Azoarcus sp. CIB: one gene and its partner. The protein of the gene in region 2 interacts with the protein of the main gene of each other region in a pairwise test. Links are inferred from orthologs where the notes say so. Each region holds a gene or a part of one and is shown on either strand. Other genes may lie near its edges. The genes, in order: rlmB and AzCIB_RS14365.

The links.
Region 1: the proteins of AzCIB_RS14365 (region 2) and rlmB interact in binary tests that used the Escherichia coli proteins (3 or more experiments, as listed by UniProt). The link is inferred for Azoarcus sp. CIB from one-to-one orthologs.

Annotation. Positions count from the first base shown.
Region 1 is NZ_CP011072.1:819,232-834,588, reverse strand. What follows is about bases 11,932-14,748. They hold rlmB (23S rRNA (guanosine(2251)-2'-O)-methyltransferase RlmB), read right to left. Parts: upstream 13,793-14,748; coding sequence 13,070-13,792; downstream 11,932-13,069. Other genes in these bases: rnr (ribonuclease R), read right to left, coding at 13,869-14,748; AzCIB_RS03650 (ANTAR domain-containing response regulator), read right to left, coding at 12,376-12,951. In the rest of the region: AzCIB_RS03700 (nitrate reductase), read right to left, coding at 1-127; AzCIB_RS03695 (bifunctional protein-serine/threonine kinase/phosphatase), read right to left, coding at 159-1,922; AzCIB_RS03690 (nitrate/nitrite transporter), read right to left, coding at 1,971-3,185; nitrite reductase small subunit NirD, read right to left, coding at 3,311-3,643; nitrite reductase large subunit NirB, read right to left, coding at 3,661-6,117; cobA (uroporphyrinogen-III C-methyltransferase), read right to left, coding at 6,129-6,899; AzCIB_RS03670 (hypothetical protein), read right to left, coding at 7,436-8,809; AzCIB_RS03665 (ABC transporter ATP-binding protein), read right to left, coding at 8,958-9,749; ntrB (nitrate ABC transporter permease), read right to left, coding at 9,767-10,705; AzCIB_RS03655 (CmpA/NrtA family ABC transporter substrate-binding protein), read right to left, coding at 10,722-11,906; more of rnr, read right to left, coding at 14,749-15,357. UniProt on the Escherichia coli protein: Specifically methylates the ribose of guanosine 2251 in 23S rRNA.
Region 2 is NZ_CP011072.1:3,244,427-3,259,951, reverse strand. The notes cover bases 10,190-13,174. They hold AzCIB_RS14365 (bifunctional ADP-dependent NAD(P)H-hydrate dehydratase/NAD(P)H-hydrate epimerase), read right to left. Parts: upstream 12,443-13,174; coding sequence 10,937-12,442; downstream 10,190-10,936. Other genes in these bases: AzCIB_RS14360 (SpoVR family protein), read right to left, coding at 12,664-13,174; AzCIB_RS14370 (cyclic di-GMP phosphodiesterase), read right to left, coding at 10,190-10,827. Also shown: AzCIB_RS14415 (DUF294 nucleotidyltransferase-like domain-containing protein), read right to left, coding at 1-725; AzCIB_RS14410 (PhoH family protein), read right to left, coding at 857-2,263; AzCIB_RS14405 (peroxiredoxin), read right to left, coding at 2,304-2,768; AzCIB_RS14400 (Mth938-like domain-containing protein), read right to left, coding at 2,882-3,259; AzCIB_RS14395 (pyridoxal phosphate-dependent aminotransferase), read left to right, coding at 3,425-4,723; AzCIB_RS14390 (homoserine dehydrogenase), read left to right, coding at 4,769-6,079; thrC (threonine synthase), read left to right, coding at 6,216-7,661; nadC (carboxylating nicotinate-nucleotide diphosphorylase), read right to left, coding at 7,701-8,549; AzCIB_RS14375 (DMT family transporter), read left to right, coding at 8,651-9,547; more of AzCIB_RS14370, read right to left, coding at 9,580-10,189; more of AzCIB_RS14360, read right to left, coding at 13,175-14,202; AzCIB_RS14355 (YeaH/YhbH family protein), read right to left, coding at 14,199-15,467. UniProt on the Escherichia coli protein: Bifunctional enzyme that catalyzes the epimerization of the S- and R-forms of NAD(P)HX and the dehydration of the S-form of NAD(P)HX at the expense of ADP, which is converted to AMP.

The DNA of each region.
Region 1 (15,357 bases), 2.4 Mb from region 2 along the record:
TGCACAGGCGGCCGAAGTTCGCCGGATGCTCGGGGTCGCCACGCACGCCGGTGATGCGCGCGCCGTCGTGTTCGATGAGGACGCCGCAGCCGACGCCACAATACGGACAGGTGGCCTTCGTTTCCATCTTGATCTCCGGGGTCGTCATGGTTTCGTTCTCAGTGCCGGCTCAGCAGGAATAGCAGGATCAGGTTCAGCAGCAACGACGCACCCGCGAGCAGCTTCAGCGCGAAGGCCGGGTTGCGTTCGGCCAGCGGCGCGCGCCGATGGGTCGCGAGCGGGCGATGCGCACCGCGCTCCAACGCCAGCAGGAATTCCTCGGCGGTCTCGAACCGCTCCTTCGGCTCACGCGCACACGCCTTCAGCAAGACGGTTTCGAGCCATTCCGGCGTATCGGGCCGGTAGCGCGTCGGATGTACGGTCTCGCCGAAACGCGGCCGCTGGAAGGGTTCGACCTCGCCATAGGGGTATTTGTGCGTCAGCAACTCGTACAGCGTGACGCCGCAGGCGTAGAGATCCGAGGATTCGTTCGCCTGCTGTCCGGCGAAGAGTTCCGGCGCCATGTAGGACGGCGTGCCGGGGTTGTTGATCTCGCGCAGATCCTCGCCGTCAGAGGCGGCGACACCGAGGTCGAGCAGGCGCAGCTCGCCCTTGCGATCGACGTGCACGTTGTCGGGCTTGATGTCGCGATGCACGATGCCCAGCCGGTGCAGCGCCGCGACCGCACGCAGCAACGCGCTGCCGATCGCGACCAGTTCGTGCGCCGCGTAGCGGTGGCCGCGCGCGAGGCTCGCCTTCAGCGTCTCGCCCTCGTGCCAGCTCATCAGGTAATACAGATGATCGCGCTGCGGATGCTCGCACACGCGCGGAAAACCGTGGCCCGGCACCCGGCGCGCGAGCCACTCCTCGCGCACCAGCGCCGCCATCGCCTCCTCGTCGCCCTCCTCCAGGCGCAGCGTCTTGAGCACCAGCGCGGCACCGTCCGCCACGCGCGTGACGCGGTACAGCAAGGTCACACGCGACTCGTGCAACAGCTCCTCGACACGCAGGCCGTCGAGCGTCTCGCCGACCTTCAGCCGCGGCGGCAGCGGCAGGCGGCGCCCGCTCGCGAGGCGGTCGCGCAGGTTGTCGGCGGGCACCGCGTCGACGTGGGCCACCAGCGCCGTGCAGTTGTCGGTCGCGCCACGACGCAGCGCTTCCAGCACGAGCGCGTCGGCGGCCCCCTGCGGGTCGTCCCCGCGCGCCAGCAGCTCGCCCATGCCATCGTCGCCCAGCGTGTTCCACACGCCGTCGCTCACGAGCAGGAAGCGGTCGCCGACCGCCAGCTCGCCGTCGTCGAAATCCACCAGCAGCTGCGCATCGAGCCCCACGGCGCGACGCAGCACGTTGTCGAGTTCGGGGTGTTCCCAGGTGTGGTCTTCGGTCAGGCGGCGCAACACGCCGTCGTGCCACAGGTAGGCGCGTGAGTCGCCGACATGCGCGACGTAGTAGCGCCGCCCGCGCAGCACCACCGCGGTGAGCGTCGTCGCCATGCCCGCGTAATCGCGCGACTTGGCCGACTGCGCGAGCAGCCAGCGGTTGATCGCGCCGACCACGGTATCGATCGATTTCTCGACGCTCCAGGTGTCGGGCGTCGCGTAGTAGTCCGCGAGCAGCCCGCGCACGGTGTATTCGGCCGCCTCGCGCCCGTTGGCGTGGCCGCCGACCCCGTCGGCGACGGCGAGCATCAGGCCCTTGGCTTCGAGTTCCGCGCCCTCGGGCGTCGCTGCGCCGACGAAGTCCTCGTTGCGCGGACGCAGGCCTTGTTGGGTGGCGTGACCGAGGCGGACGGAGAGCGGCACGGCCTTGCCCGGCCGGCGCGCGCCCGCGGGCGCCGGCAGCGGCGTCGCGGACGGAACATCCAGGGTAGTGGCCTTGTTCATGCTGGGGCTCTCCGTTCGGGCCTCGAATTTACGCCTCAGATGCGCGCCTCAGATGCGCGCCGAAGTCAGGTGCGCCGCGCCCCAGGTCGTGCGCCAGCGGGTCTTCACCGACGTGAGCCCGACCAGCGCAGCGAGTGCCAACCCGGCAAAGATCATGAAGCCCAGCTGATAGCTGCCGGTGACCTGCTTCGCGTAGCCGAGCGAGGACGCGAGGTAGAAGCCGCCGACGCCACCCGCCATGCCCACGAGGCCCGTCATCACGCCGATCTCCTTGCGGAAGCGCTGCGGCACGAGCTGGAACACCGCGCCGTTGCCCATGCCCAGCGCGAGCATCGCCAGCACGAACACGGCCAGCGCCATCCACGCCTCCGGCAGTCCGATACCGACGATCGCGAGGAAGATTGCCGCGAACACATACATCACCGACAGGCTCTTGATGCCGCCGACGCGGTCGGCGACGCGACCGCCGATCGGGCGTACCAGCGAGCCGGCGAACACGCAGGCCGCGGTGAAGTAACCGGCCATCTTCGCGTCGAGCCCATACTGGGTATTGAAGTAGATCGTCAGCGAGGACGCCAGCCCGACGAAGCCGCCGAAGGTCACCGAGTAGAAGAACATGAACCACCACGCGTCCTTGTCCTTCAGCACCTTGAAGTACTCGGCGAGCGGCTTGGCCGGCGGGCACTCGGGCGCATCCTTGGCGACGACCAGGTAGAACACGAACACCAGCGCGAGCGGGATCAGTGCGAGGCCGAACACGTTGGTCCAGCCGAAGGCCGCCGCCAGCCCCGGTGCGAACAGCGCGGCAAGCGCGGTGCCCGAGTTGCCGGCGCCGGCGATGCCCAGCGCGGTGCCTTGGTGCTCCGGCGGATACCAGCGCGACGCCAGCGGCAGAGCGACCGCGAAGGCGGCCCCGGCGAAGCCGAGGAACACGCCCAGGAGCAGCGTCTGCTCGTAGCTGTGGATGCCGAACTGCCACGCAACGAAGAGCGCGCAGATCACGATGACCTGGCCGATGGCACCAGCCATCTTGGGCTTCAGGTGGTCGACCAGCACGCCCATGAAGATGCGCAGGATCGCGCCGGCGAGCACCGGCACCGCCACCATCAGGCCCTTCTGCGCGTGGTCGAGCCCCAGGTCCGTGGCGATCTGCACGCCCAGCGGCCCGAGGATGACCCACACCATGAAGGCGAGGTCGAAGTACAGGAAGGAGGCCAGCAGCGTCGGGGGGTGTCCGGCCTTGAGGAAGGATTGCTTGTCCATTTACAACTCCAGAATGCGAATGCGGCGACCGTAGGGCGGAAAAGCGAAGCGCCTTCCGCCGAATGGCAGCTTCAGGCTCCTCCATGCGGCGGATAACGCCTTCGGCTCATCCGCCCTACGTTTCATCAAACCTTCAGCAGCACTCGGCCGCCCTCGACTTTCACTGCGAAGGACTTGGTGCAGCCGACGTCCGGGGCGACCGCCTCGCCGGACTCGAGCTGGATCTTCCAGCCGTGCAGCGGGCAGGTCACCTGGCGCCCATGCACGATGCCCTGCGACAGCGGTCCCTGCTTATGCGGGCACTTGTCGTGCACCGCGAAGACCTCGTCTTCGGCGTTGCGGAAGATCGCGATGTCGCCGCTCGCCGACTTCACGACGCGCGAACCCAGGACCGGGATGTCCTCGACCGCGCAGATCAGTTTCCAGCCCGCTTCCAGGCTCGACTCGATGGTGCTCATGAATTCAATCTCCACGTTCAGATCTCCAGCATCTCGAATTCGCGGCGCACGGCAGGCACAGCGTCGGCGGCGTAGCGCTCGGCCCACGGATCCTTCGCGTCCTGCAAGGCGAAGAGCAGCCGCTCGAACAGCGCCTTGCGCTTGTCGGCGTCGTCGAGCACGTGCTTCTTCACGTACTCCAGACCGACGCGCTCGACGTAATGCACGGTGCGCTCGAGGTAGTAGCCTTCCTCGCGGTAGAGCTGCAGGAAGGCGCCGGAGTACTCCATCACCTCCTCGCGCGTCTGGACCTTGCACAGGAACTGCGCGACCTCGGTCTTGATGCCGCCGTTGCCTGCGACATACAGCTCCCAGCCCGAATCGACCCCGATCACACCGACGTCCTTGATGCCGGCCTCGGCGCAGTTGCGCGGGCAGCCGGACACCGCGAGCTTCACCTTGTGCGGGCTCCACATGCCGAACAGCATCCGTTCCAGGTCGATGCCCATCGACATCGAACGCTGCGTGCCGAAGCGGCAGTGCTCGGCGCCGACGCAGGTCTTCACCGTGCGGATGCTCTTGCCGTAGGCGTGGCCCGAAGGCATGCCGAGGTCCTTCCATACGCTGGGCAGGTCTTCCTTCTTGATGCCCAGGAGGTCGATGCGCTGGCCGCCGGTCACCTTCACCGTCGGCACGTTGTACTTCTCGGCGACCTCGGCGATGCGCTTCAACTCCGCCGGAGTGGTCACCCCGCCCAGCATCTGCGGCACCACCGAATAGGTGCCGTCCTTCTGGATGTTGGCGTGCGCGCGCTCGTTGATGAAGCGGCTCTGCGGATCGTCCTTCGCCTCGTGCGGCCAGGTCGAGATCAGGTAGTAGTTCAGCGCCGGGCGGCAGGTCGAGCAACCGTTGGGCGTCTTCCACGACAAGGTTTCCATCGTGTCGGGGATGTTCAGCAGCTTGTGCTCGCGGATTGCGCGGCGCACGTCACCGTGCGACAGCTCGGTGCAGCCGCACACCGCCTTGTCGTGGGCACTCACCGCCTGGTAGGCACCGCCGACCGTCGAGGCGAGGATCTGCTCCACGAGGCCCGTGCAGGAACCGCAGGAGGACGCCGCCTTGGTGTGCTTCTTCACCTCATCGACGGTGAAGAGCCCCTTCTCCTTGATGGCCTTGACGATGGTGCCCTTGCACACGCCGTTGCAGCCGCACACCTCGGCGGTGTCGGCCATCGAGGCGGCCTTGTTCTCGCCCTTGTGGCCCGCATCGCCCAGGTGGTTCTGGCCGAACATCAGGTGGTCACGGATCCCGTGGATGTCCTGCTGATCCTTCATCAGCTGGAAGTACCAGGTGCCGTCGGCGGTGTCGCCGTACAGCACCGAACCGACGATGCGGTTGTTCTTGATCACGATGCGCTTGTAAACGCCGCCCTGCTTGTCGTGCAGGACGATCTCCTCGGTGTCCGCGCCGCCGCTGAAGTCGCCCGCCGAGAACACGTCGATGCCGGTCACCTTCAGCTTGGTCGAGGTCACCGAGCCTTCGTAGCGGCCGATGCCGAAGTTCGCGAGGTGGTTCGCGCACACCTTGCCCTGTTCGAACAGCGGCGCGACCAGGCCGTAGGCGATGCCGCGGTGCGCGACGCACTCGCCGACCGCATACACGCGCGGGTCGGTGACGGTCTGCAGCGTGTCGGACACCGCGATGCCGCGCGCACGGCCGGTGCCGCAGTAGATGCCGGCCGACTCGGCCAGCGCGAAGTTCGGGCGGATGCCGGCCGCGACGACCACGAGGTCCGCCGGGATCTCCATGCCGTCCTTGAAGCGCACCGCGGATACACGCCCACCCTCACCGCGGATCAGCGCCTCGGTCTGCTTCGACAGCAGGAAGTTCATGCCCTTGGCCTCGAGCGAAGCCTGCAGCATGTCGGCGGCCGGCTTGTCGAGCTGGCGCTCCATGATCCAGTCGGCCAGATGCACCACCGTCACGCTCATGCCGCGCAGCATCAGGCCGTTCGCCGCCTCCAGGCCCAGCAGGCCGGCGCCGATCACCACCGCGTGCTTGTACTGCGTCGAGGCCGCTATCATCGCCTCGGTGTCGCCGATGTCGCGGTAGGCCAGCACGCCCGACAGGTCCGCCCCGGGAATCGGCGGGATGAAGGGCGTCGAGCCGGTCGCGATCAGCAGGCGGTCGTAGTCGGCCTCGGTGCCGTCGGACGCGATGATCTTGCGCTTGATGCGGTCGATCTTCGTCACCATCTTGCCGGCATGCAACGTGATGTCGTTGTCGCGATACCAGTCGAGATCGTTGAGCATGATCTCCGGCAGCGTCATCTCGCCGGCGAGCACCGGCGACAGCAGGATACGGTTGTAGTTGCCGTGCGGCTCGGCGCCGAACACGGTGATCTCGTACAGGTCCGGGGCGAGCTTCAGCAGCTCTTCGAGCGTGCGACAGCCGGCCATGCCGTTACCGATCATCACGAGTTTCTGTTTTTTCATGGCGGGCTCCTTCAGGCAGCGCGGAAGATGAATTCGGGGGAGGATTCGGAAGAGGACCGGGCGAAGCGATTCTCGGCATAGGCCGCAAGGTCGCCGATCACGATCAGCGCCGGCGCCGGCAGTGCCGCGGCACGGGCGCGCTCGGCGATGTCGGCGAGCGTGCCGACCACCTGCTGCTGCGTCGGCAGCGTGCCGTGGGCGATCACCGCGGCTGGCGTCGCGCGCGACAGGCCGCCCGCAGCGAGGCTTTCGGCGATGCGCGGCAAGGCGCCGAGGCCCATGTAGATCACCAGCGTCGTGCCGCTTTTCGCCAGTGCGGACCAGTCCGGCTCCGTGCCGTCCTCGGTGTGGCCGGTCACCATCGTCACGCCGAAGCAGTGCGCGCGATGCGTCACCGGGATGCCGGCGGCACCGGTCACCGCGACGCCCGCCGTCAGGCCGTGGATCACCTCGACCTCGATGCCGAGCGCACGCAGGTAATCCATTTCCTCGCCGCCGCGCCCGAACACGAAGGGGTCGCCGCCCTTCACCCGCGCCACGGTCAGGCCACGCCGCGCATAGCGCGCCATCGCACGGTGAATGAACTCCTGCGCGGCCGACTTCATCCCGGCGCGCTTGCCGACCCGCAGCACGCGCGCCGTCGGCTTCGCCAGCGCGAGCACTTCGTCCGTCACCAGTGCATCGGCCAGCAGCACATCGGCCTCAGCGATGGCGCGCGCGGCACGCAGCGTCAGCAGGTCTGCCGCGCCGGGGCCGGCACCAACGAGTAACACCTTGGCCATGATCGATCTCCACTCCGTAAGGCGAAAAAAAACGGCATCGCGTCGCCCCCGGGATCGAAATTCCGAAGAAACGACGGACGCCGTTGTCCGCATGCTCTGCACCAAGCACTTCGCCGGAGCCTCGTTGCCCCGGCTTGCGGTTCACCTAACGCAAAATGGGTGCCAGTCCCCACGCATTTTCGTAAGTCATTATTTTTAAATCAATAACACACACACCGACAATCTCCGACCGAGCATCAAGCATGAAGACCCAGGCACCATTCCGGTGCATCTCGCGGGATGTTGCACCACAACATAGCGACACCGGAGGGGCGTGCGCGGGGCCGAAATCATCGGAGACCGGGCCAGGTCGGCCCGCAGTTGCCGCGATGAAGCGGGTGGCGCGGCCCTGAGCAGGAGCCCCGCGCTCACTCGGCAGCAAGAATGGAGAAAGAAGGATCCGGATTGACCCGGCCGGCGGCAGGGCGCCGCAGCCCCTCGCGGCGCGCGAGCGGTTGACACACGGCGCCCCCGTGCGGGGGCGCCGTCACCAGGACTTACAGGAAAATTTCGATATCGGAGGCATCCAGATCGGCCATGTGGCCGGTCACGATCCCGAGCAGGACCGGCGCAGATCCCGCGTGATTGCCGTCTTCGTCGTAATAGAGCTTGCCCGAGGCGGTGTCGTAGATCAGGAAATCGTCCACACCCGTCTCGTTCGAGCTCGCGGCGGTCAGCCCGCTGCCCTTGACGAAGTTCGTCGCGGTAAATCCCGCAAGGGACTGGAACTCGTTGGCATCGAAGCCCAGCTTGTCCACGGTCGCGTCGAAATCGTTGATGCGATGCACCGTCGCCTTGGTGACCTGCGTGCCGTCCTGCTTGAACACCGTGGTGCTGGGCGCGGTGAACAGCGTGTCGAACACGAAGGTGTCGCTGCCCGCACCACCCCACACCTTGTCCGCGCCCTCACCGAGGAAGATGAGGTCATCGCCGGCGCCGGTCTTGATCGTGTCGTTGCCCGCAGCACCATCACCGTCCTCGGCGTAGTAACCATCCGGATCGATCGTGTCGTTCCCGGCCCCGGTGGTGATGATGTCGTCGCCTTCGCCTCCGATCACGACATTGTTGCCGTCGCCGGCGCGCACGTTGTCGTTGCCCGTACCCGGCGCGATGAAGTCGTCGCCGCTGCCGCCGGTAACGCGATCGTTGCCGTCGTTATCATCCACCAGGCCGATTTCGGCGAACACCGCATTGGTGCCATTGCCTGTCTGGACGTTGTCATTACCCGTACCCATGTAGATGATGTCATCGCCGTCGCCCGCCTTGACCGTGTCGTTGCCGGCATTGCCGTCGATGACGTCGTCGCCTGCGGTGCCGGTCAGCTTGTCGTTGCCAACCGTGCCGATCAGACCATCCCACTCGACGACCGACCACAGCAGGTTCGCGCCATCCAGGTCATTCCACTGCCCCGGCGCGCCGAGGCCGCCCGCCGGCGCGGGCCACTTGCCGGTAGCGATGGCGAGGAAGTTCTGCACCCCGCCAAAGTTGTCCGGCTCGCCGCCGAGGCTACCGGAACCCCAGTTCTGGTAACCCGACCCAAGCAGCGTGCCGTCCAGCCACTGCCAGTTGCCTTCGCTTTGCACGTCCGACGCGCCGAGCCAGAGATAGCTCGCGTTTCCACCGTCCGTGGCCACCGTCGCCCCCTTGGGAACCGACGGCTTCAGGTTCTTGAGGATCGCGGCGTTTTCGGCAGCGGAACCGATCAGCGAAAGATAGGACGGAACGATCAACGGGCCGCCGAGACCGGCCCCCTCCAACCGGCCTTCGTCACTCCATGCGAGCCCCAGGGCGTTCGCCGAGGCATCGTCCCAGCTCAGCGGGGCCGTCTCGATCTCGTAGGTATGTCCGTTGTAGTAGAAGTGCATTGCCATCGCAGTTTTTCTCCGGTTCCGGGCTTGGGAGATGATAACCGCGCATCATTGCCGCGTCACCCGTACGTCGTGACACGGGCCGCACAATCGCTTCGACGAACGCGCGCGACGGGGGGAGGTCGCACAGCCCCTCCCGCCGCCGCTCCGCTCATGCCGCGCGCTTCAGCTGCTTCTTGTAGAGGAAATCCAGCACCGCCGCACGGCAGTGCGCGAACTCCGGCAACTCCGCGAGCGCCAGGCGATCGCGCGGACGCTCGAGCTTCACGTCGAGGATCTCGCCGATCGTCGCTGCAGGCCCGTTGGTCAGCATCACCACGCGGTCGGATAACAGCACTGCCTCGTCGACATCGTGGGTCACCATCACCATCGTCGCCCGTGTCGCCGCGAGGATCTTCACCAGCTCATCCTGCAGCATCGCGCGCGTGAGCGCATCGAGTGCGCCGAAAGGCTCGTCCATCAGCAGGATGCGCGGCTCCATCGACAGCGCGCGGGCGATGCCGACGCGCTGCTTCATGCCACCCGAGATCTCGTGCGGGAACTTCGTCTCGGCGTGCGACAGCCCGACCAGCGCCAGCGCCTCCTGCGTGCGCTGCTTCAACTTCGCCTTGCCCTCCTTCGCGCCGAACACGCGATCGACCGCGAGATACACGTTGTCGTAGCACGTGAGCCACGGCAGCAGCGAATGGTTCTGGAACACCACCGCGCGCTCGGGGCCGGGGCCCGCGATCTCGCGCCCGTCGCACAGCATCACGCCCGAGGTCGGCCGCGTCAGCCCCGCGATCAGGTTCAGCAGCGTCGACTTGCCGCAGCCCGAGTGCCCGATCAGCGCGACGCTCTCGCCCTCGTGAATGTCCAGCGTGATGTCGCGCAACGCCGTGAAGGGGCCGCTCTTCGTGTTGAAGACCTGGCCGACGTTCTCGATCTGTACGATCTTCTTCATGATGTCTCCTCCGCCGCTCAGCGGTTTTCGTAGTTGAAGCGTCGCGCCACCAGCATCAGCGCCTGCTCGAGGATCAGGCCGACGATGCCGATCACGAAGATCGCGATGATGATGTGCTCGACCTTGAGGTTGTTCCACTCATCCCACACCCAGAAGCCGATGCCCACGCCGCCCGTCAGCATCTCGGCCGCGACGATCACCAGCCACGCCGTGCCGATCGACAGGCGGATGCCCGTCAGCATGTAGGGCAGCACCGCCGGGAACAGGATCTTCGTGAACACCTTCCATTCGGAGAGATTCAGCACCCGCGCGACGTTGAGGTAGTCCTGCGGCACGCGCGTCACGCCCTGTGCGGTGTTGAGGATCATCGGCCAGATCGAGCAGATGAAGATCGTCCAGGTCGCCGCCGGGTCGGCGCGCTGGAACACCAGCAGGCCGATCGGCAGCCACGCGAGCGGGCTCACCGGCCGCAGCAGGCTGATGATCGGGTTCATCATCTGCGACAGCACCGCGAAGCGCCCCAACAGGAAGCCCGCCGGGATGCCCACCAGCGCCGCGATGCCGAAGCCGATTGCCACGCGCTGCAGCGAGGCCAGCACGTTCCAGCCGATGCCCTGGTCGTTGGGCCCGACGCGGTAGAACGGATCGGCAAAGATCACCACCGCGGCGTCCCAGGTCTTGCCCGGCGTCGGGATGCCGCCGCCGTTCATCGTCGCCAGATGCCACAAGCCGATCAGCAACGCGAGCCCGGCCAGTGGCGGCAGCACTGCCGCCGCCAGCGCGCGCAGCCAGCCGCCCAGGCGCGCACCTGCGCCCCCTCCCGGCACTGCCGCGGGCGCCTCGGCCGCCACCACCTTCACCGTCCCGTCCTTGCCGCGCGCCGCGAGCACCGCGCGCAACCCCCTGACTTCCGCGGTCCCGGCGTCGTTCCGGTCCGCCACCACTGCCAGCGTCATCGCCGCCTCCTCCCGCTCAGGCCCTGACCTTGAACGAACCCGCGTACTTCTTCGGATCCTTGCCATCCCACACCACGCCGTCGATCAGCTTGTGGCTGCGCATGTCGCTCTTGGGCAGCGGCACGTTCGCCGCCGTCGCCGCCTGCTTGTAGATATCGATGCGGTTGATCTGCTTCGCCACGGCGAGGTAATCGACGTCGCGATCGAGCAGTCCCCAGCGCCGATGCTGCGTCAGGAACCACATGCCGTCGGTGAGGTAGGGGAAGTTCACCGCGCCGTCGTTGTAGAACTTCATGTAGTTCGGGTCGTCCCAGCTCTTTCCAAGGCCGTTGGAATAGCGGCCGAGCATGCGCTCGAGGATCACGTCCATGTCCGTGTTGATATAGGACTTCTGCGCCACCGTCTCGGCGGTCGTACGGCGGTTCGGCAGCGAGGCGTCGATCCAGCGCCCGGCCTCGAGGATCGCCGCCGTCAGCGCGCGCGCCGCGTTCGGATGCTTGGCGACCCAGTCGGCTGTCGTGCCGAGCACCTTCTCCGGATGATCGGTCCAGATGTCCTGCGTCGTCACCGCGGTGAAGCCGATCTTGTCCATGATCGCGCGGTTGTTCCACGGCTCGCCGACGCAGAAACCGTCCATGTTGCCCACGCGCATGTTCGCGACCATCTGCGGCGGCGGCACGGTGATGACCTTCACGTCCTTCAGCGGATTGATGTCATGCGCGGCCAGCCAGTAGTACAGCCACATCGCGTGCGTGCCGGTCGGGAAGGTCTGCGCGAAGGTGTACTCGCCCGGCTTCGCGGTGATCAGCTTCTTCAGCCCCGCGCCGTCCGTGACGCCCTGCTCCTTCAGCTTGTTCGCGAGCGTGATCGCCTGGCCGTTGTGGTTCAGGTTCATCAGCACCGCCATGTCCTTCTTCGGCCCGCCGATGCCCAGATGCACGCCATACACGAGGCCGTACAGCACGTGCGCAGCGTCGAGCTCGCCGGATACGAGCTTGTCGCGCACCGACGCCCAGCTCGCTTCCTTGGTTGGGATGATCTTGATGCCGTACTTCTCGTCGAACTTCTGCACCGCGGCCATCACCACCGACGAGCAGTCGGTCAGCGGAATGAAGCCGACGCGGATCTCTTTCTTCTCCGGCGCATCCGACCCGGCCGCCCACACGCTGCTGCTCGCCCCCAGCCCTGCAGAACCCATCATCGCCGCTCCCGAAAGCGCCATCGTCCGCCGCATGAAGTCGCGCCGCGTGATGCCATTGTCGTCGAATGCACTCATCTTCATCTCCCTGCAGGCCAGAAAAACAAAAACGGCGCTCACCGCCCGCGCAACAAGTACCGCGGGGATGGACGCCGTTGTCCGTAGCTTGCACCAGTCCCTGCTTTGGAACCGGTCAATCCGCTGTCGAACCGCCGTTGATTCGACTCAGGACTCGTTTAGCAGATGCCATGCCAGGCACCGCAAACGACGCCAGACACCCTTATCGGCAAGGGTTTCGGTAGCAACGAGGCATGATGGAACATGCGGCGGGAACGCATGGCGGCCGCACTATTGCAGTGCACAACCAAGGGCTATTGCACCAATCGCGAGCGGACTTCGGCTTGATTCGGGGAATTTCGCCCGTTCGGGCGAGGGGCGACGGACAGGCCGCCGGGACTGTGCACAAGCCCTGCTACAGCAGGTACTTCGCCATGTCGATGAGATCCTGCGCGACGGCCGCCATCGGTTTCGCGCGTTCCATCGCGAGCTTGCGCAGGGCGGCGTAGGCCTCGGCCTCGTCCATCCCGCGCGATTTCATCAGCAGGCCCTTGGCACGGTCGATCAGCTTGCGCTCGGAAAGCTTCTTCGTCGCCGCGGCAAGCTCGCTGCGCAAGGCCTGATGCTCCGCGAAACTGGCCACGGCGACGTCGATCACGGGCTTCAGGCGCCCGGGATCCAGCCCGTCGACCACGTAGGTCGACACGCCCGCCTTCACCGCGGCGCGAATCGTCTCCTCGTCGCCTTCCTGCGCGAAGATGATCACCGGGCGCGGCATTGCCGCGTTCATCACCGCGAGGTTCTCCAGCGTATCGCGCGACGGCGAATCGGTCTCGATCAGGATCACGTCCGGCCGGATCGACTCGATCTGCGCGCTCAAATCCGAAGATGAAGCCAGCACGGCGGCCACCTGGTGACCGGCGAGCGCCAGCCCGGCACAGATTTCGGCCGCCCGGGCACGGGATTCATCGATGACGAGTACGCGCAGCATGGTGAAATCTATGCAAGATTCGCGCCGCCGCGAACCGGAACAAGAATGGTCTAGATTAGCGGACGGCACGAAACGGTCCGTGGGGAACGCCCTGCGGCGCGTCCCCGAAAGGCCGCGTTCAGCCGCCGCGCTGGCGCCGCGCCTCGAACAGGCAGATTCCGCTCGCGACCGACACGTTGATGCTCTCGACGGTACCGAGCATCGGGATCTTCGCCAGTTCGTCGCAGGTCTCGCGCGTCAGTCGGCGCAGCCCCTCGCCTTCGGCGCCCATCACCCACGCGACCGGCCCCTTCTGGTCGATCTCGTACAGCGACTTCTCCGCCTCGCCCGTCGCGCCGACGACCCACACGCCGGCCTCCTGCATCTCGCGCAGCGCGCGCGCGAGGTTGGTCACCGTAATGTAGGGCACCGAATCGGCCGCGCCGCTCGCGACCTTCACCGCGGTCGCGTTGAGCCCCACGGCACGATCCTTCGGCGCCACCACCGCGTGCGCCCCGGCCGCATCCGCCACACGCAGGCAGGCGCCGAGGTTGTGCGGATCCTGCACGCCGTCGAGCACCAGGATCAGTGCATTCTCTTCCAGCACGTCGAGCACGTCGGCGAGCTTGATGTCGCGGCTGCGCGCATCGACGCGCGCGATCACGCCCTGATGCCGGCGCGTGCCGACCATGCCGTCGAGCCGGTCCGCCTCGGCCTGGATGATGCGCACCTTCTGCGCCTCGGCCAGCCGCTGCACGTCCTTCGAGCGCGCGTCGGTGCGGGCGGACGACAGATACAGCTCGAACACCGCCTCCGGGTCGCGGCGCAGCTTGCCCAACACGGAATGGAAGCCATAGATCAGGCGCGACTCCGCGCGCCCTGCTGCGGGCGCCTCGGCATGCTCCGCCTGCTGCGGGCGGGAACGGTTTGTGGGTTTGTTAGCCACGGCGTTTCACCTTCCTCGTAGATGCTGCAGTTTCAGTTTTCGGCTCGGCTGCCTTCTCCGCCTTCGGAGCCTTCTCCGCCTTCGGAGCCTTCTCCGCCTTCGGAGCCTTCTCCGCATTTGGAGCCTTGTCCGCCTTCGGAGCCGTGCTCGTCTTCGTCACCTTGGCGGTCTTGGCAAGTTTGCGGGCCGTCGTTTCCCCGGTTGCCTTTTTCGCGCCGGTGACCTTGACCGGTGCCGCCGGCTCGGCGACCTGGGCGACCTTCTTCGTCGCACCGGCGACCTTCGTCGGCTTCGTCTCGGCTACCTCAGACTTCGCCCTGGCCCTCCCGGCGCCCTTGCCCGGCGCTGCGGGCGCTACTTCGGGGGCCGCTACGACGGCGGTCTTGCGCGTCGTCCGTGACTTCTTCACCGGCACGACGGACACTTCGGGCGCCACAGCGGGCGCGGCCGTCGTCTTCCGGCCGCCTTTGGCCTTCGGCGCTGCCGCGACCGGAGCCGCGGTCGCGACCGCTGCCTTCGGTACAGCCTTCGCTGCAGTGGCCTTGTCCTTCGCCGTTTTCCCGGCCCGTTCGGTCGCGCGCGGCGCGCCTTCGATCAGGCGGAAGTCGATCTTGGTCGTTTCCAGATCGACCCGCACGACCTGCACCCGCACGCGGTCCGACAAGCGGAAACGCGCACCCGTGCGCTCACCGGCGAGCTCATGGCGCGTCTCGTCGAAGTGGAAGTAGTCGCTGCCGAGCTCCGAAATATGGACCAGCCCCTCGATGAAAATGTCGTCGAGGGCGACGAAGAGGCCGAAGGGTACCACCGCCGACACGCTGCCGGTGAATTCGGCGCCGACCTTGTCCTGCATGTAGTAACACTTCAGCCACGCAACCACATCGCGCGTCGCCTCGTCCGCGCGCCGCTCGGTCGCCGAGCAGTGCAGGCCGATCTCGTCCCAGTCGCCGGCCTCGTAGGTACGGCTCTCGAGCGCGGCCTTGATCGAGCGATGCACCAACAGGTCTGGGTAACGCCGGATCGGCGACGTGAAGTGGGTATACGCCTCGTACGCGAGGCCGAAGTGGCCCACATTGTCCGGGCTATACACGGCCTGACGCAGCGAACGCAGCATCACCGTCTGCAGCAGCTGCGCGTCCGGGCGGTCCTTCACCGTCTCCAGCAACTTCGCGTAGTCGCCCGCCTTGGGCTCGTCCCCGCCGCTCACGCCGAGGCCAAACTCGGCCAGGAAGCCGCGCAGCTTCTCGAGCTTGCCCGGCGTCGGACCTTCATGAACGCGGTACAGCGCGGGATGCTCGCGTTCCTGCAGGAACTCCGACGCACACACGTTGGCTGCGAGCATGCATTCCTCAATCAGGCGATGCGCATCGTTGCGCACCTCCGCGACGATGCGCTCGATCTTGCCCTCGGCGTCGAAGATCATGCGCGTCTCGGTCGTCTCGAAGTCGATCGCGCCGCGCTTCGCGCGCGCCTTCAGCAGC
Region 2 (15,525 bases):
GTTGCGGTCATCACGTCGCCGATCGGACGCTGCAGGTCGAGGCCCGGCAGCACGACGCGGGGCAGCAGGTCGCTTTGCGTGAGGATCCCGAGCGGTTTCTGCTCGGCGTCGGTGATCACCATGCAGCCGATGCGCATCTCGGACATCTTCTCGAGCGCGGCGCGGATCGAGCTGTCCGGCGTGACGAAGATCGGCGCCTTCTTCACCAGTTGGCCGAGCGGCGTCGTCATCGTCTGCTGCTCGGCCGCTCGCTGCGCGAAGGTGCTCTGCAGCTGCTGGCGCGACTGGTTGAGCAGGCTGGCGATGTACTGCGTGCAGAAGACGTGGAAGACGGGGCTCATCTGCATGAGCTTGAGGAAGTCTTCCGCCGGCAGCTGGAATACGAAGCTGTCCTTCACCGCGACGTAGGCGTTGGTGGAGGGACGTTGCGCCGAGATCGCGCCGATCGGGAAGCATTCGCCCGGTCCGAGCGTCATCGCGGCGTAGTCGGTGACGCTCGCCGGGCCGAGCTGGCGGGCTTGTACCTTGCCGCGCTGCACGATGTGGAAGTGCGTCGGCTGCCCCATCTCCGGCGTCAGGATTTCGCTGCCGCGCGCGTGGAACGCCAGGGTCGCGCGTTCGGCGAGGAATTCGAGCGCCTCCGGCTCCATCCGGTTGAACGGCGAGAAGCGCGTGAGGAAGTCCGAACTGGCTCCAACCAGCATTTCCGGGGCGGCAGCGGGCATGGGGGCTTTCGCAGGCAAAAAACCTGCGCATTATAGGCTGCATCCCGGCAAGCCGGGATGATCCAGGACAAATTCCCGGCTCTGGTCAGGGGTATCGCCGGGGCGGTGCGGGGGCCACCGCCCGGCGGGCGTCAGAGCACTTCCGCTGCGTGATCGGCCAGGCGCGAGCGCTCGCCGCGTTGCAGCGTGATGTGACCGGAGTGCGGCCAGTCCTTGAAGCGGTCGACGACGAAGGTCAGGCCCGAGCTGCCTTCGGTGAGGTAGGGCGTGTCGATCTGCGCGATGTTGCCGAGACATACCACCTTGGTGCCGGGGCCGGCGCGCGTGATCAGCGTCTTCATCTGCTTCGGCGTCAGGTTCTGCGCCTCGTCGATGATCAGGAACTTGTTGATGAAGGTGCGCCCGCGCATAAAGTTCAGGCTTTTGATCTTGATGCGCGAGCGGATCAGGTCGCGTGTGGCCGCGCGGCCCCAGTCGCCGCCTTCGCCCGCCGTGCCGTTGAGCACGTCGAGGTTGTCCTCGAGCGCGCCCATCCACGGCGCCATTTTCTCCTCCTCGGTGCCCGGAAGGAAGCCGATATCCTCGCCGACCGGCACGGTCACCCGGGTCATGATGATCTCCGAGTAGCGCTTGGCTTCGAGCACCTGCGTCAGGGCCGCGGCGAGCGTCAGCAGCGTCTTGCCGGTACCCGCCTGGCCCAGCAGGGTGACGAAGTCGATCTCCGGATTCATCAGCAGGTTGAGCGCGAAGTTCTGTTCGCGGTTGCGCGCCGTGATGCCCCACACGTTGTTCTTGTTGTGGGCGTAGTCGATCAGCGTCTCGATCAGGGCGCTGCGCCCGTCCCGTTCCTTCACCCACGCCTGCAGCGGTGATTCGCCGTCCTGGAACACGAACTCATTGACCAGCATGCTGGTCACGAGCGGACCCTTGATGCGGTAATAGGCCCTTCCGTCCTCCTTCCAGGACTCCATTCCCTTGCCGTGGGTGTCCCAGAAATCGACTGGCAGTTCGCGCCAGCCGGTGTAGAGGAGGTCCGTATCCTCCAGCACCTTGTCGTTGAAGTAGTCCTGCGCGTCGAGGCCCAGCGCGCGGGCCTTGATGCGCATGTTGATGTCCTTGGAGACGAGGATTACCGGCCGCTTGGGGAAGCGTTCGGCCAAATGCATCACCACCGCGAGGATCTGGTTGTCGCCCTTCGCGGTCGGCAGGGCCGCCGGCAGGGCCATGTTGATCGCTTCGGTCTGCAGGAAGAGCTTGCCCGTCGCGAGTTCCCGCGACGGGGCCTTGAGTTCGATGCCGTCGGCGATGTCGGCCGGGCACGAGCTCACGATCTCGTCCATCATGCGGCTCGCCTGCCGCGCGTTGCGGGCAACTTCGGACATGCCCTTCTTGTTGTTGTCCAGCTCTTCCAGCGTCATGATCGGCACGAACACGTCGTGCTCCTCGAAGCGGAACAGGCTGGTCGGGTCGTGCATCAGCACGTTGGTGTCGAGGACGAAGAGCTTGGTGTTCCGGCTGCTTGGCGCGCGTTTGGTCATGGCGTGGTTGAAGCTCGGGTCGTCGGGTTGAACGGGAGTATTACAGGCTCTTCACTAAATCCAGCACTTCCTGCGCGTGGCCGGCCACCTTCACGCCGCGCCACTCGCGCCGGACGACACCTTCGGAGTCGATGACGAAAGTGCTGCGCTCGATCCCGCGCGATTGCTTTCCATACATGTTTTTCATCTTGATGACGCCGAAGGCGTTGCACGCCGCCTCTTGGGCGTCGGAGATCAGCTCGAAGGGCAGGTCGAGCTTGGCCTTGAAGTTCTCGTGCGACTTCAGGCTGTCGCGCGAAATGCCGAAGACGTCGCAGCCGGCGGCCTGAAATTCCGCGTGGTGGTCGCGGAAGTCGGCGGTCTCGTTCGTGCAGCCGGGGGTGTTGTCCTTCGGATAGAAGTACAGGACGAGCTTGCGCCCGCGCAGTGCCGAGAGGGTGACGCTCGCGCCGCCGGTCGCGGGGAGCGTGAAGTCGGCCGCGGACGCCGTGTTTGTCGTATTCATGGGGCTCTCCGTTGTCGGTTGTCGCAATCAGCGTAGCGGAGGAGCCGGGGGAATGACAACGGCTGCGTGATCCGGATGGCGCTGCCGGTGGTATTCCGGGAGCGCCCCTGTCCTCAGTCCGAGTCGAAGAGCAGGGCGGCCACGACGGAGCGCCCCTCGGCGACGAGAATGTTGTAGGTGCGGCAGGCCGCCGGCAAGTCCATGATCTCGAAGCCGATGCGTGCCTCGATCAGCGGGCGCAGCACCTGCGGCGTAGGGAAGCGCTGGCGGCTCCCGGTGCCGATGAGAACCACTTCGGGCCTCAGCTCGCATACCACGGCGAAATCGTCGGCGCTCAGGCCCGCGAGGCCGCCCGGCGCCCAATTGGCGACGATGCGGTCGGCAGTGACCAGCGTGCTGCCGTCGTGCCGCGCCTTGTTGATCATCAGGTGGTCTGTGCCGTAGCCGGTTACGACGTTGAGGTCGGCTTTCTGTTGGAGGTTCAGTTTCATGGGATTCGCTCGGTCGGCAAAATTGCCGGGGGATACAGGCTTGGATAAGATACATTCTTTTGGTTTTCCGGCCCACCGGCAGCTGCATGCCCGTGCGGCACGGGGCCGACGGCGCGCCGGGAGTCCGGCGCGGAGTGGAACATGCGAAAGAAAGGACGGAGTGCGATGAGCGTCGAGCCGAAACTGCGGGTTGCTGTCCCGCCCGAACAAACGAAGGGGCAGCCCGAAGCCCCGCGGCTCCCGCAGGTCCGCAAGTCTGCCAAGCTCGCCAACGTCTGCTACGACATCCGCGGTCCGGTCCTCACGCGCGCCAAGCAAATGGAAGACGAGGGGCACAAGATCATCAAGCTGAACATCGGCAACCTCGCCGCGTTCGGCTTCGACGCCCCTGAAGAAATCCAGATGGACATGATCCGCAACCTGCCGAACTCGGCGGGCTACTCGGATTCCAAAGGCATCTTCGCGGCGCGCAAGGCGGTGATGCACTACACCCAACAGAAGCAGATCAAGGGTGTGACGATCGAGGACATTTACATCGGCAACGGCGTGTCCGAGCTGATCGTGATGGCGATGAACGCGCTGCTCAACGTCGGCGACGAGGTGCTCGTCCCCGCGCCGGACTACCCGCTGTGGACCGCGGCCGTGAGCCTGTCCGGCGGCCGTCCGGTTCATTACCTGTGCGACGAGGCCAACGGCTGGCTGCCCGACCTCGACGACATGCGCGCCCGCATCACGCCGAACACACGCGCCATCGTCGTCATCAACCCGAACAATCCGACCGGCGCGCTGTATCCGGACGAGATCCTGCGCGGCATCATCGATCTGGCGCGCGAATTCGGCCTGATCCTGTACGCCGACGAGGTCTACGACAAGGTTCTGTACGACGGCGTCACCCACACGTCGATGGCCGCACTGTCCGAGGACGTGCTGACCATCATCTTCAACGGCCTGTCGAAGAACTACCGATCCTGCGGCTACCGCGCCGGGTGGATGGTCGTGTGCGGCGACAAGCGCCACGCCCAGGACTACATCGAGGGGCTCAACATGCTCGCCTCGATGCGCCTGTGTGCGAACGTGCCGGGGCAGTTCGCGATCCAGACGGCGCTGGGCGGCTACCAGAGCATCGACGATCTCGTCGCCGAGGGCGGGCGCATGCGCCGCCAGCGCGACCTCGCCTACGAGCTGATCTCTGCCATCCCAGGCGTCAGCTGCGTCAAGCCGAAGGCGACGTTGTACATGTTCCCGAAGCTCGATCCCAGGATGTATCCCATCGAGGACGACCAGGCCTTCATCGCCGAGCTGCTCGAGCAGGAGCGCGTGCTGCTGGTGCAGGGCACCGGTTTCAACTGGCCGCACCCGGATCACTTCCGTCTTGTGTTCCTGCCGCACGAAGACGACCTGCGCGACGCGATCGGACGCGTCGCACGCTTCCTCGAAAGCTATCGCAAGCGTCACGGCACCTGAAGCACTCCGTTTCACCCATCTGAAGACAAAACTCAACGAGTTCTTATGAAAGCGATCAATGTTGGCCTGCTGGGCATCGGTACCGTCGGTGGCGGTACCTTCACCGTTCTGAAACGCAACGAGGAGGAAATTACCCGTCGCGCCGGTCGCCCGATCCGCATTACTGCAGTGGCCGACAAAAACCTCGAACTCGCGCGCAAAGTCGCCGGCCCCGGCCCGCGCCTCACCGACGACGCCTTTTCCGTCGTTACCGATCCCGAGATCGACATCGTCGTCGAGCTGATCGGCGGCTACGGCATCGCGAAGGAGCTGGTGCTCAAGGCGATCGAGAACGGCAAGCACGTCGTCACCGCGAACAAGGCGCTGCTTGCCGTGCACGGCAACGAGATTTTCGCCGCCGCGCAGAAGAAGGGCGTGATGGTCGCCTTCGAGGCGGCGGTCGCCGGCGGCATCCCCATCATCAAGGCCCTGCGCGAAGGCCTCTCGGCCAACCGCATCCAGTGGCTCGCCGGCATCATCAACGGCACGACCAACTTCATCCTGTCGGAGATGCGCGACAAGGGCCTGCCGTTCGCCGACGTCCTCAAGGAAGCGCAGGCGCTCGGTTACGCCGAAGCCGACCCGACCTTCGACATCGAGGGCATCGACGCGGCGCACAAGGCCACGATCATGAGCGCGATCGCGTTCGGCGTGCCCATGCAGTTCTCCGCCGCCCACGTCGAGGGCATCACCGCGCTCGACAGCGTCGATATCACCTATGCTGAACAACTCGGCTACCGCATCAAGCTGCTGGGCATCTCGCGCATGCGCCCGGAAGGCATCGAACTGCGCGTGCATCCGACCCTGATCCCCGCCAAGCGCCTGATCGCCAACGTCGAGGGTGCGATGAACGCCGTCGTCGTGCACGGCGATGCGGTGGGTGCGACCCTGTACTACGGCAAGGGCGCCGGCGCCGAGCCGACGGCCAGCGCCGTGATCGCCGACCTCGTCGACGTCACCCGCCTGCACACCGCCGACCCAGAGCACCGCGTGCCGCACCTCGCGTTCCAGCCGGACCAGGTGCGCGACCTGAAGGTGCTGCCGATCGAGGAAGTCATCACTTCCTACTACCTGCGCATGCGCGTCGAGGACAAGCCGGGCGTGCTCGCCGACATCACCCGCATCCTTGCCGACAGCGGCATCTCGATCGAGGCGATGATCCAGAAGGAAGCCCCCGAGGGCTCGTTCCAGACCGACATCATCATGCTGACGCATGAAACGGTCGAGAAGAACGCCAACGCCGCAATCGCAAAGATCGAGGCGCTTCCCGTCGTGCAGGGCAGGATCACGCGCCTGCGCATGGAAAACCTGCAGTAATCGCCCCGTGCGGACCCGCGCGTCGATCTTCCGGGGCGCGGGCGCGGGCGCGACGGCAGGCACGGCCGCATGCGGAAACTTCCGCGTCGCCGTGCCTTTCGTCCTCTGACGAACACACCCATTTAAGGATCTGCCCGTGAAGTACCTGTCCACCCGCGGCCACGCCGCCCGTCCCGAGTTTTGCGACATCCTGCTTGGCGGTCTCGCGCCCGATGGTGGCCTGTACCTGCCCGAGACCTACCCGCAGGTGACGCGTGCCGAACTCGACGCATGGCGCGGGATGTCCTACGCGGATCTCGCCTTCGCGATCCTGTCGAAGTACATCACCGACATCCCCGCGGCCGACCTCAAGGCGATCTGCGACAAGACCTATACCGCCGACGTCTATCGTTTCGTCCGCCCCGGCGACAACGCGGCCGACATCACGCCCGTGCGCTGGCTGGAAGCGGGCCGTTTCGGCCTGCTCGAGCTGTCGAACGGCCCGACGCTGGCGTTCAAGGACATGGCGATGCAGCTCCTCGGCAACCTGTTCGAGTACGTGCTCGACAAGCGCGGCGAGACGATCAACATCCTCGGCGCGACCTCCGGCGACACCGGCTCGGCCGCCGAATATGCGATGCGCGGCAAGCACGGCGTGACCGTGTTCATGCTGTCCCCGCACGGCAAGATGAGCCCCTTCCAGCGCGCGCAGATGTATTCGCTGCAGGACGCCAACATCTACAACATCGCCGTCACCGGCATGTTCGACGACGCCCAGGACATCGTGAAGGCCGTCTCGAACGACGCCGCATTCAAGGCGAAGTACAAGATCGGCGCGGTCAATTCGATCAACTGGGCGCGTGTCGCGGCCCAGATCGTGTATTACTTCAAGGGCTATTTCGCCGCGACGAAGTCGAACGACGAGCAGGTCGCCTTCTGCGTGCCGTCGGGCAATTTCGGCAACATCTGCGCCGGCCACATCGCACGCCAGATGGGCCTGCCGGTCTCGCGCCTGATCCTGGCGACGAACGAGAACGACGTTCTCGACGAGTTCTTCCATACCGGCGTGTACCGTCCGCGCAAGGCCGCGGAAACCCAGGTCACGTCGAGTCCGTCGATGGACATCTCCAAGGCGTCGAACTTCGAGCGCTTCGTCTTCGACCTCGTCGGCCGCAACCCGCAGCGCGTCGCCGAGCTGTGGAAGTCCGTCGACGCCGGCGGGACGTTCGATCTTGCTGCCAGCGGCGAGTTTGCCGATTCCAGGAATTACGCCTTCGTCTCCGGCCGCAGCACCCATGCCGACCGGCTCGCGACCATCAAGCAGGTGTTCGAGACATACGGAACAGTGGTCGATACGCACACCGCGGACGGGGTCAAGGTGGCCTGGGACTGTGCCGACTCCGTGCCTGCCGGCGTGCCCCTGCTGGTGCTCGAGACCGCGCTGCCGGTCAAGTTCGCCGACACGATCCGCGAGGCCCTCGGCCGCGAGCCCGAACGCCCCGCGGAACTCGAAGGCATCGAGGCGCTGCCGCAGCGGGTCGAGGTGATGGCGCCCGACGTCGACGCGGTCAAGCGTTTCATCGTCGAGCACCTCGAGGCCTGAAGCGCGCGGAACCGGTTCCCGGCCCCGCGCCGGGGCCGCTTACTCCTCGATGTGGCGCAGCGACAGGTCGAGGGCGCGGACGTCCTTGGTGAGGCTGCCGATGGAGATTCGGTCGACCCCGGTTTCGGCGATGGCGCGCACCTTCTCCAGGTTCACGCCGCCCGAGGCTTCGAGTTCGGCGCGGCCGGCGGTGATGCGCACCGCCTCGCGCATCGTCGCGAGGTCCATGTTGTCGAGGAGGATCATCTTCGCGCCGGCGGCCAGCGCTTCCTCGAGCTGATCGAGGTTTTCGACCTCGATTTCGATGAACACGTTGGAGGGAGCGATCTTCTTCGCTTCCTCCATCACGCGGGCGACGCTTCCCGCCGCGATGATGTGGTTTTCCTTGATCAGGATGCCGTCGTAGAGGCCGACGCGGTGGTTGGTCCCGCCGCCCACGGCGACCGCGTACTTCTGCGCCAGGCGCAATCCGGGCAGCGTCTTGCGCGTGTCGACGATCTTCGCGCCGGTGCCCGCGACCGCGTCGACGAAGCCGCGCGTGACAGTGGCGGTGCCGGACAGCAGTTGCAGGAAGTTGAGTGCGGTGCGTTCGGCCGTGAGCAGCACCCGTGCGTTGGCGACGACGTCGCACAGCACCTGGCCTGCCTCGACGCGGTCGCCGTCGCGCACGTGCCAGATGATCGTGGCGGCGGAGCTCAGCGCCGCGAAGGCGGCATCGAACCAGGCAGTGCCGCACACGACGGCCTCTTCGCGCGTGATCACCCGGCCGCGGGCGTCGGTTCCGGCGGCGATCAGGCGCGCCGTCAGGTCGCCGGTGCCGACGTCTTCGGCGAGCGATGCGGCGACATTGCGCTGAATTTCGATGCGCAGTTGTTGTGACAGGTTCATGGCGGGCACGGCTCGGTATGATGAAACAGAAATTCTAGCGGTTCCGCCGCAGGCCGGGGCAATCGTGCCTCGACGGCGGGCCGACGTTTTCGGGAGCGGAAATGAAACCGCGTGACGCATCCGAACTGCTGATCCTTGCCGCCCTGTGGGGCGGATCGTTTCTCTTCATGCGGGTTGCGGCGCCTCAGTTCGGCCCCGCGGCGCTGATCGAGCTTCGGGTCGGTCTCGCAGCCCTGTTGCTGCTGCCCGTGCTCGCATGGCGCGGAGAACTCGCCCCGCTGTGGCGCAAGGCCGGACCGCTGCTCTTCGTCGGCGTGACCAACTCCGCCTTGCCCTTCGTACTGTACGCCTGGGCCGCGCTGTCCGTCACGGCGGGTTTCGCATCCATCGTGAATGCCACGTCGCCGCTGTTTGCCGCTGTGGTCGCGTGGGTCTGGCTCAAGGACCGGTTGTCCGGCCCTGCGACCGTCGGCCTGCTCGTTGGCGTGCTGGGCGTCCTGATCCTGGTGTGGGGCAAGGCTTCGTTCCGTGCCGGGGGATCGGGCTGGGCGGTGGCCGCCTGCCTTGCGGCGACGCTGAACTACGGCATCGCGGCGAATTTCACCAAACGCTACCTGTCGGGCGTGGATCCCATGGCGATTGCGACCGGCAGCCAGCTCTACGCCGCGCTGGTGCTCGCTCCCTTCGCCGTCTGGTTTTGGCCGCAAGCGATGCCGGCGCAAGAGGCCTGGATCGCCGTTCTTCTGCTCGCGTTCGCTTGCACCGGCGTTGCCTATGTCATGTACTTCCGCCTTATCGCACGTATCGGCCCTGCGCGTGCGATCGCCGTCACCTTCCTGATTCCGGTCTTCGGCATGCTGTGGGGGGCAATGCTGCTCGACGAGGCGATCACCTTGAACATGCTTGCGGGATGCGCGGTGATCCTCGCGGGGACGGGGCTCGCGACCGGAGCGATCCGCCTGCCCGGCCGCCCGGGCGTCGTGCAGGGCAGGGGCTGAACGCACTTCGCGCCGTCAGCCGCGGACGACGCTCAGTTCTTGCTCCCGTCCACAAAGTAGTCGAGCCGCCCGCGCGGCGCGAGGTATTCGACGGTCTCGATCGGCAGGGTCGCCGGGCTCAGCGCCGCTTCCACCTTCAGGTCAGCGTCGCGCAGGTCCACGAGCATGGCTTCGGAACGCGGAATGTCCGGGTCGTGCAGCATCACGAGCGGATGGAGGAGGTTCGCCGGATTGGTCTCGACGACCATGCCGACACCGCCGTTCGACAGCGCTACGAAGGTGCCCGGCGGATAGACCCCCAGCGTCCTGATGAACAGCTGCACGAACTGCTCGTCGTAGTGCTTGCTCTCGGTGCGGAAGATCTGGCGCAGCGCCTCGGCCGGCGCCTTGGCCTCGCGCAGGTCGAAGGGGTTGCACAGGTTGTCGTAGCGGTTCGCGATGGCTGCGATGCGGGCGAGGCGGGGGATCTTTTCACCCGCCAGCCGGTTGGGAAAGCCGTTGCCGTCAAAAAATTCGTGGTGGCAGGCGATGACGTTGCGCACCGGCACGGGCAAGTCGCGCATGCCGCTGAGCGCCTTGATCCCATAGCCCACGTGGGCGCGGTAGAAATCCTCCTCCGGACCCGTGCGTTTCGTGTTGCGCAGGATGCGCGGCGGAATCTCCTGCTTGCCAATGTCGTGGAGCAGGGCGCCCAGGCCGAGGTGGCGCATCTCCTCCTCGGAGAGTCCCAGCGCCTTGCCCAACATCAGCGATAGCGCCATGACGTTGAGCGCGTGGAACGCCAGGCCACCTTCGCGGCTCTTCTGATTCACCAGATGGATCACCATGCTGTCGTTGCCGAGCAGGTTCTCCACCAAGCTGCCGACCAGCGCATTGGCCTGCCGCTGCGCGTCTTGCGGTCGGCTCACCAGCGACCGGAACACATCGCCCGCGGCAATTGCCTGCTGCTCGAACAGACGCTCGCGCCGTGCGAGGCCTTCACGCTGCTCGCGCACCCGTTCGATGCGCACCCGTTTCTCGTCCTGCATGCCCGCGAGGGCTGCCGTGCCGAAGTCCGGCTCCGGCGCCTGAGCATCCGCTGTGCGCAGCGGGAGAGGTTCCGCCGTGCTGCGCGCCGGGTCCCATTCGACCTCGGTGATGCCCATTTCGCGCAGCGCCTGGATCTGCTTCTCGTTCGAGAGGCAGAAGCGGTTCAGCAGAAAAGGATGGTCCATCCAGCCTAGCGAGGCCAGTGAAATGAATACGCCCGGCCTGAGGCGGTCGACGCTGATCTGCGGCATTGGTCTGTTACAAAATCGGACCCGTCGATTCTAACAGTCCCGCCGGACGATGATGGGCGAAGAACCTGCGTCTTTCGTGGAAAATCACCGCCCGCGCCGTCTGCGGCATTCAGTGCCCCTTGGTTGCCTGGATCGTCCAGGCGTTGAAGATGCCGCGCGAAGCCTCTGCGACTTCGCTCGCCGTCAGACCCACCGGACCGATGCCTTCGCGCGCGAGCCGGTCGGCCGCCGCGCCGTGCAGATGCACCGCCGCGATGAGGCCGGATTCGGCCGGCCACCCTTGTCCGATCAGGCTCGCGATCAGTCCGGTGAGCACGTCGCCCATGCCCGCGCTTGCCATGCCGGGATGGCCCGTGCTGTTGATCAGCCAGCGGCCGTCCGGTGTCGCGATCACGCTCCCGCTGCCTTTGAGGACCACCACCGCATTGAAGGTGCGCGCAAGTTCCAGGGCGCTTGCGACGCGATCGCTCTGGACGCCGGCCGTGTTCGAGCGCAGCAAGCGTCCTGCTTCGCCGGGGTGCGGCGTCATCACCGTAGGCGCCTCGCGCGCGGCGACGAGCGATCGCAGGTTTTCCGAGGCGGCGACGATGTTCAGGGCGTCGGCGTCGAGCACGATGGGGCGCGGCCGCCGGATCGCCCGTTCGAGCAGCCCGGTGGCGGCCTCGCCGTCGCCCAGCCCCGGGCCCAGCGCGAGGACGGTCGCGTGTTCGATGACGTCGTCCGGGCGCTGCAACATCAACTCGGGCTGCGTGAAGTCGACCGCCGGCGCCGCGACGTCGACCAGGCCGGTGAGTACCCGCCCGCAGCCCAGTTTCAACGCCGCGCGTCCCGCAAGCAGGGCCGCCCCGGTCATGCCTCTCGCTCCGCCTATGATGCCGACGTCACCGTAGCACCCCTTGTGGGTGTTCTGCAGGCGCTGCTTGAGGAAGGGCTTGAGGATGCCCGGCTGGATCTGCAGGCCCTTGGGCAGCAGGTAATTCGGCGGGTCGATGTCGAGTCGGTGCACGTTGACGACGCCGGCGATGTCCGGTCCGTCGAGCGTGAGAAGCCCGGGCTTGAGTGCCAGGAAAGTCAGCGTCGTGGTCGCATGGAAGACCGTACCCAGCACCCGCCCGGTATCGGCGTCGAGTCCGCTCGGGATGTCGATCGCCAGTCGTGGCGCGTGTTGTGCGTTGAGCGCCTCGATCCACTGCGCATGTCGCCCGGTTACAGGGCGGCGCAATCCGATGCCGAACAAGGCGTCGACCACCAGCGCCCACCCGTTTGCCGGCGCCGCCGGAAAGTCCGAGACGGTCTCGCCGCCTGCCGCTCGCCATGCCGCAAAGGCGGCCGCGGCGTCACGCGGCAGCTTCGTCGCGTCGTCTGCAAAGGCGACCGTAACGTTGCGTCCGGCCTGTAGCAGGCGGCGCGCCATCACGAAGCCGTCCCCGCCGTTGTTTCCAGGGCCGCAGGCGATCAGGACATGTCCCGCGCGATCCTGCGTGAGGCGCACGGCTTCCTCCGCGGCGACGCGGCCAGCACGCTCCATCAGGCTGGGCTGCGCATGTGGGGCGACCAATGCTTCGATCGTACGGATGCCGTCTACCGGGTAGATCGGTTTGGGCGGCAGGAACATGGAGCCTCCGGCGGGAAGGGAAATGCCCGATTCTAGCCCCTGTCCGATTTATGACGTCAATGTGCGATCGATGGTGCCGGACAAAAGTGTGTCATGCGAGGCACCCGCATGACTGCGCGGTGCGCGTCTTCCGATGCCCCGAAACAGGAACGCCGGCGTGTCCATCCGACGTGCCGGCGTTCAGCGGTTGGTTGCGCGCGCGGGGGCTTAGGGGCAGCCGCCTAGTTCTCGGCCTGCCCGCGGCGCTTTTCGAGGCGCGTCTCCTGCACCAGCTCGACGCTCCCGTCCTCGTGCTGGGTCTCGAGCCGCACCGTGAAGCCCCACAACCGCGCCATGTGCTTCATTACCTCGTCGATGCTGCCGCCCAGCGGCCGCTGGCGGTACTGCTGGTGACGCAGCGTCAGCGAGCGGTCGCCGCGCAGATCCACGTTCCAGACCTGGATGTTCGGCTCGCGACTGCCGAGGTTGTACTGGTCGGACAGGATCTCGCGCACGCGCCGATAGCCCGTCTCGTCGTGGATCGCCGAGACCTTGAGCTTCGCCGCGTGTTCGTCGTCGAGGATCGCGAACATGCGGAAGTCGCGCATGATCTTCGGCGACAGGTATTGCGCGACGAAACTTTCGTCCTTGAAGTTCTTCATCGCGAAGTCGAAGGTCTCGCGCCAGTCGCTGCCCGCGATATCGGGAAACCACGCCCGGTCTTCCTCGGTCGGATCCTCGCAGATGCGCTTGATGTCCTGCCACATCGCGAAACCCAGCGCGTACGGGTTGATCCCGCTGTACCAGCGATCGTTATAGGAGGGCTGGTACACCACGTTGGTGTGCGACTGCAGGAATTCGAGCATGAAGCTGTCCGCAAGCAGGCCCTCGTCGTACAGCTTGTTGATCAGGGTGTAGTGCCAGAAGCACGCCCAGCCCTCGTTCATGACCTGCGTCTGGCGCTGTGGGAAGAAATACTGCGCGACCTTGCGCACGATACGCACGACTTCGCGCTGCCAGGGCTCCAGCAGCGGTGCATGTTTTTCGACGAAGTACAGCAGGTTCTCCTCGGGCTCGGGCGGAAAGCGCAGGGCCGCGACCTTGCCCGGCCTGGCGTCGTGGACCGGCAGCGTCCGCCACAGCTCATTGACCTGGCTCTGCAGGTACTCCGTGCGCTCCGCCTGGCGCAGCTTCTCCTTCGCAAGCGACAGCTTGGGCGGACGCTTGTAGCGGTCCACGCCCAGGTTCATCAGCGCATGGCAGGAGTCGAGCAGCAGCTCTACCTCCTCCTCGCCGTAGCGCTCCTCGCAATGCGCAATGTAGTTTCGCGCGAAGATCAGGTAGTCGACGATGGCATCCGCGTTCGTCCAGGTGCGGAAGAGATAGTTGCCCTTGAAGAAGCTGTTGTGTCCGTAGGCCGCATGCGCGATCACCAGCGCCTGCATCGTCAGCGTGTTCTCCTCCATGAGGTAGGCGATGCAGGGATTCGAATTGATGACGATCTCGTAGGCCAGGCCCATCTGGCCGCGCCGGTAGCTCTTCTCCGTCGAGAGGAAGTGCTTGCCGAAGGACCAGTGGTGGTAGTTCACTGGCATGCCGACCGACGCATATGCGTCCATCATTTGTTCAGAGGTGATCAGCTCGATCTGCGCCGGATAGGTGTCCAGGCTGAAGTTCGCCGCCACGCGCGCGATCTCGGTGTGGTAGGCGTCGATGGCCTCGAAAGTCCACTCGGACGTCGCCGGCAGCTGCTTGACCTTCTTTGAGGTGGCGCGCTTCATACGAAATTCTTCTTGAAGAGTTCGCGAAACACCGGATAGATGTCGGCCGGTTCCTCGATGCGCTGCAAGGCGAAGTTCTTGTGCTCGCCCGACAGCTTCTCGTACTCCCGCCACAGGTTCTGCGGTTCGCCGGGGGTGATCTCGATGTAAGCGAAGTACTGGCACCACGGCAGGATCTGCGAGCCCAGCAGCTCGCGGCAGATCGGCGAATCGTTGTCCCAGTTGTCGCCGTCCGAGGCTTGGGCGCCGTAGATGTTCCAGGTGCCGTGCGCGTAGCGTTCGGCGATCACCTCGTGCATCAGCTTCAATGCGCTCGACACCACCGTGCCGCCGGATTCGCGTGAATGGAAGAATTCTTCCTCGTCCACTTCCTTCGCCACCGTGTGGTGGCGGATGAAGACGACGTCGATGTGCTCGTAGGTGCGCGTGAGGAACAGGTAAAGCAGCATGAAGAAACGCTTCGCCGTGGCCTTCTTCTCCTCGTCCATCGAGCCCGAGACGTCCATCACGCAGAACATCACCGCCTGCGTCGTCGGTTTCGGCACACGGATGCGGTTGTTGTAGCGCAGGTCGAAGCTGTCAATGAAGGGGATCGCCTCGATCTTCGCGCGCAGACGTCCGATCTCGTCCTTGAGCTTCAGCGCTTCCTCACAGTCCTCGCCCGACTCCTCGATGACCCGGTCCAGCTCCTTCTGCAGTTCGCGCAACCGCGCGGAAAACGGCGAGCCGAGCGCGAGCCGGCGCCCCAGGGCGCCGCGCATCGAGCGCACGATGTTGATGTTCGCCGGCGAGCCGTCCGACTTGAAGCCGGCTCGCTGGGTCTTGTAGTCCGAGATGCGCGCGAGCTGGGTGCGGACCAGGTTGGGCAGGGCAAGGTCGTCGAAGAAAATGTCGAGAAATTCCTCGCGCGACAGGTGGAACACGAAGTCGTCTTCGCCTTCACCCTCGTTGCTCGCCTTGCCCTGGCCTCGTCCTCCGCCCCCGCCGGAAGGGGGGCGGTTGATCAGATCGCCGCTGGCGAACTGATCGTTGCCCGAGAAAACCTGTTCCCAGATGCCCCCGCGGCCGTGCTGGAATTGCGGCTCGCTCAGATCCTTGGACGGGATCGTGATCTGCTCGCCGTTGTCGAGGTCGCGAATGGAGCGATCCTGGATCGCGTCGTTCACCGCGCGGCGAATCTGCTGCTTGAAGCGGCGCATGAAGCGCTGGCGATTGACCGCGCTCTTCTTCTTGCTGTCGAACCGCCGATCGATGATGCGGGTCATGTGTGTCTCCGGCAGGGATGCGGAGCGCCGTCCGGACGCTTTGTCCGGACGGCGCGTC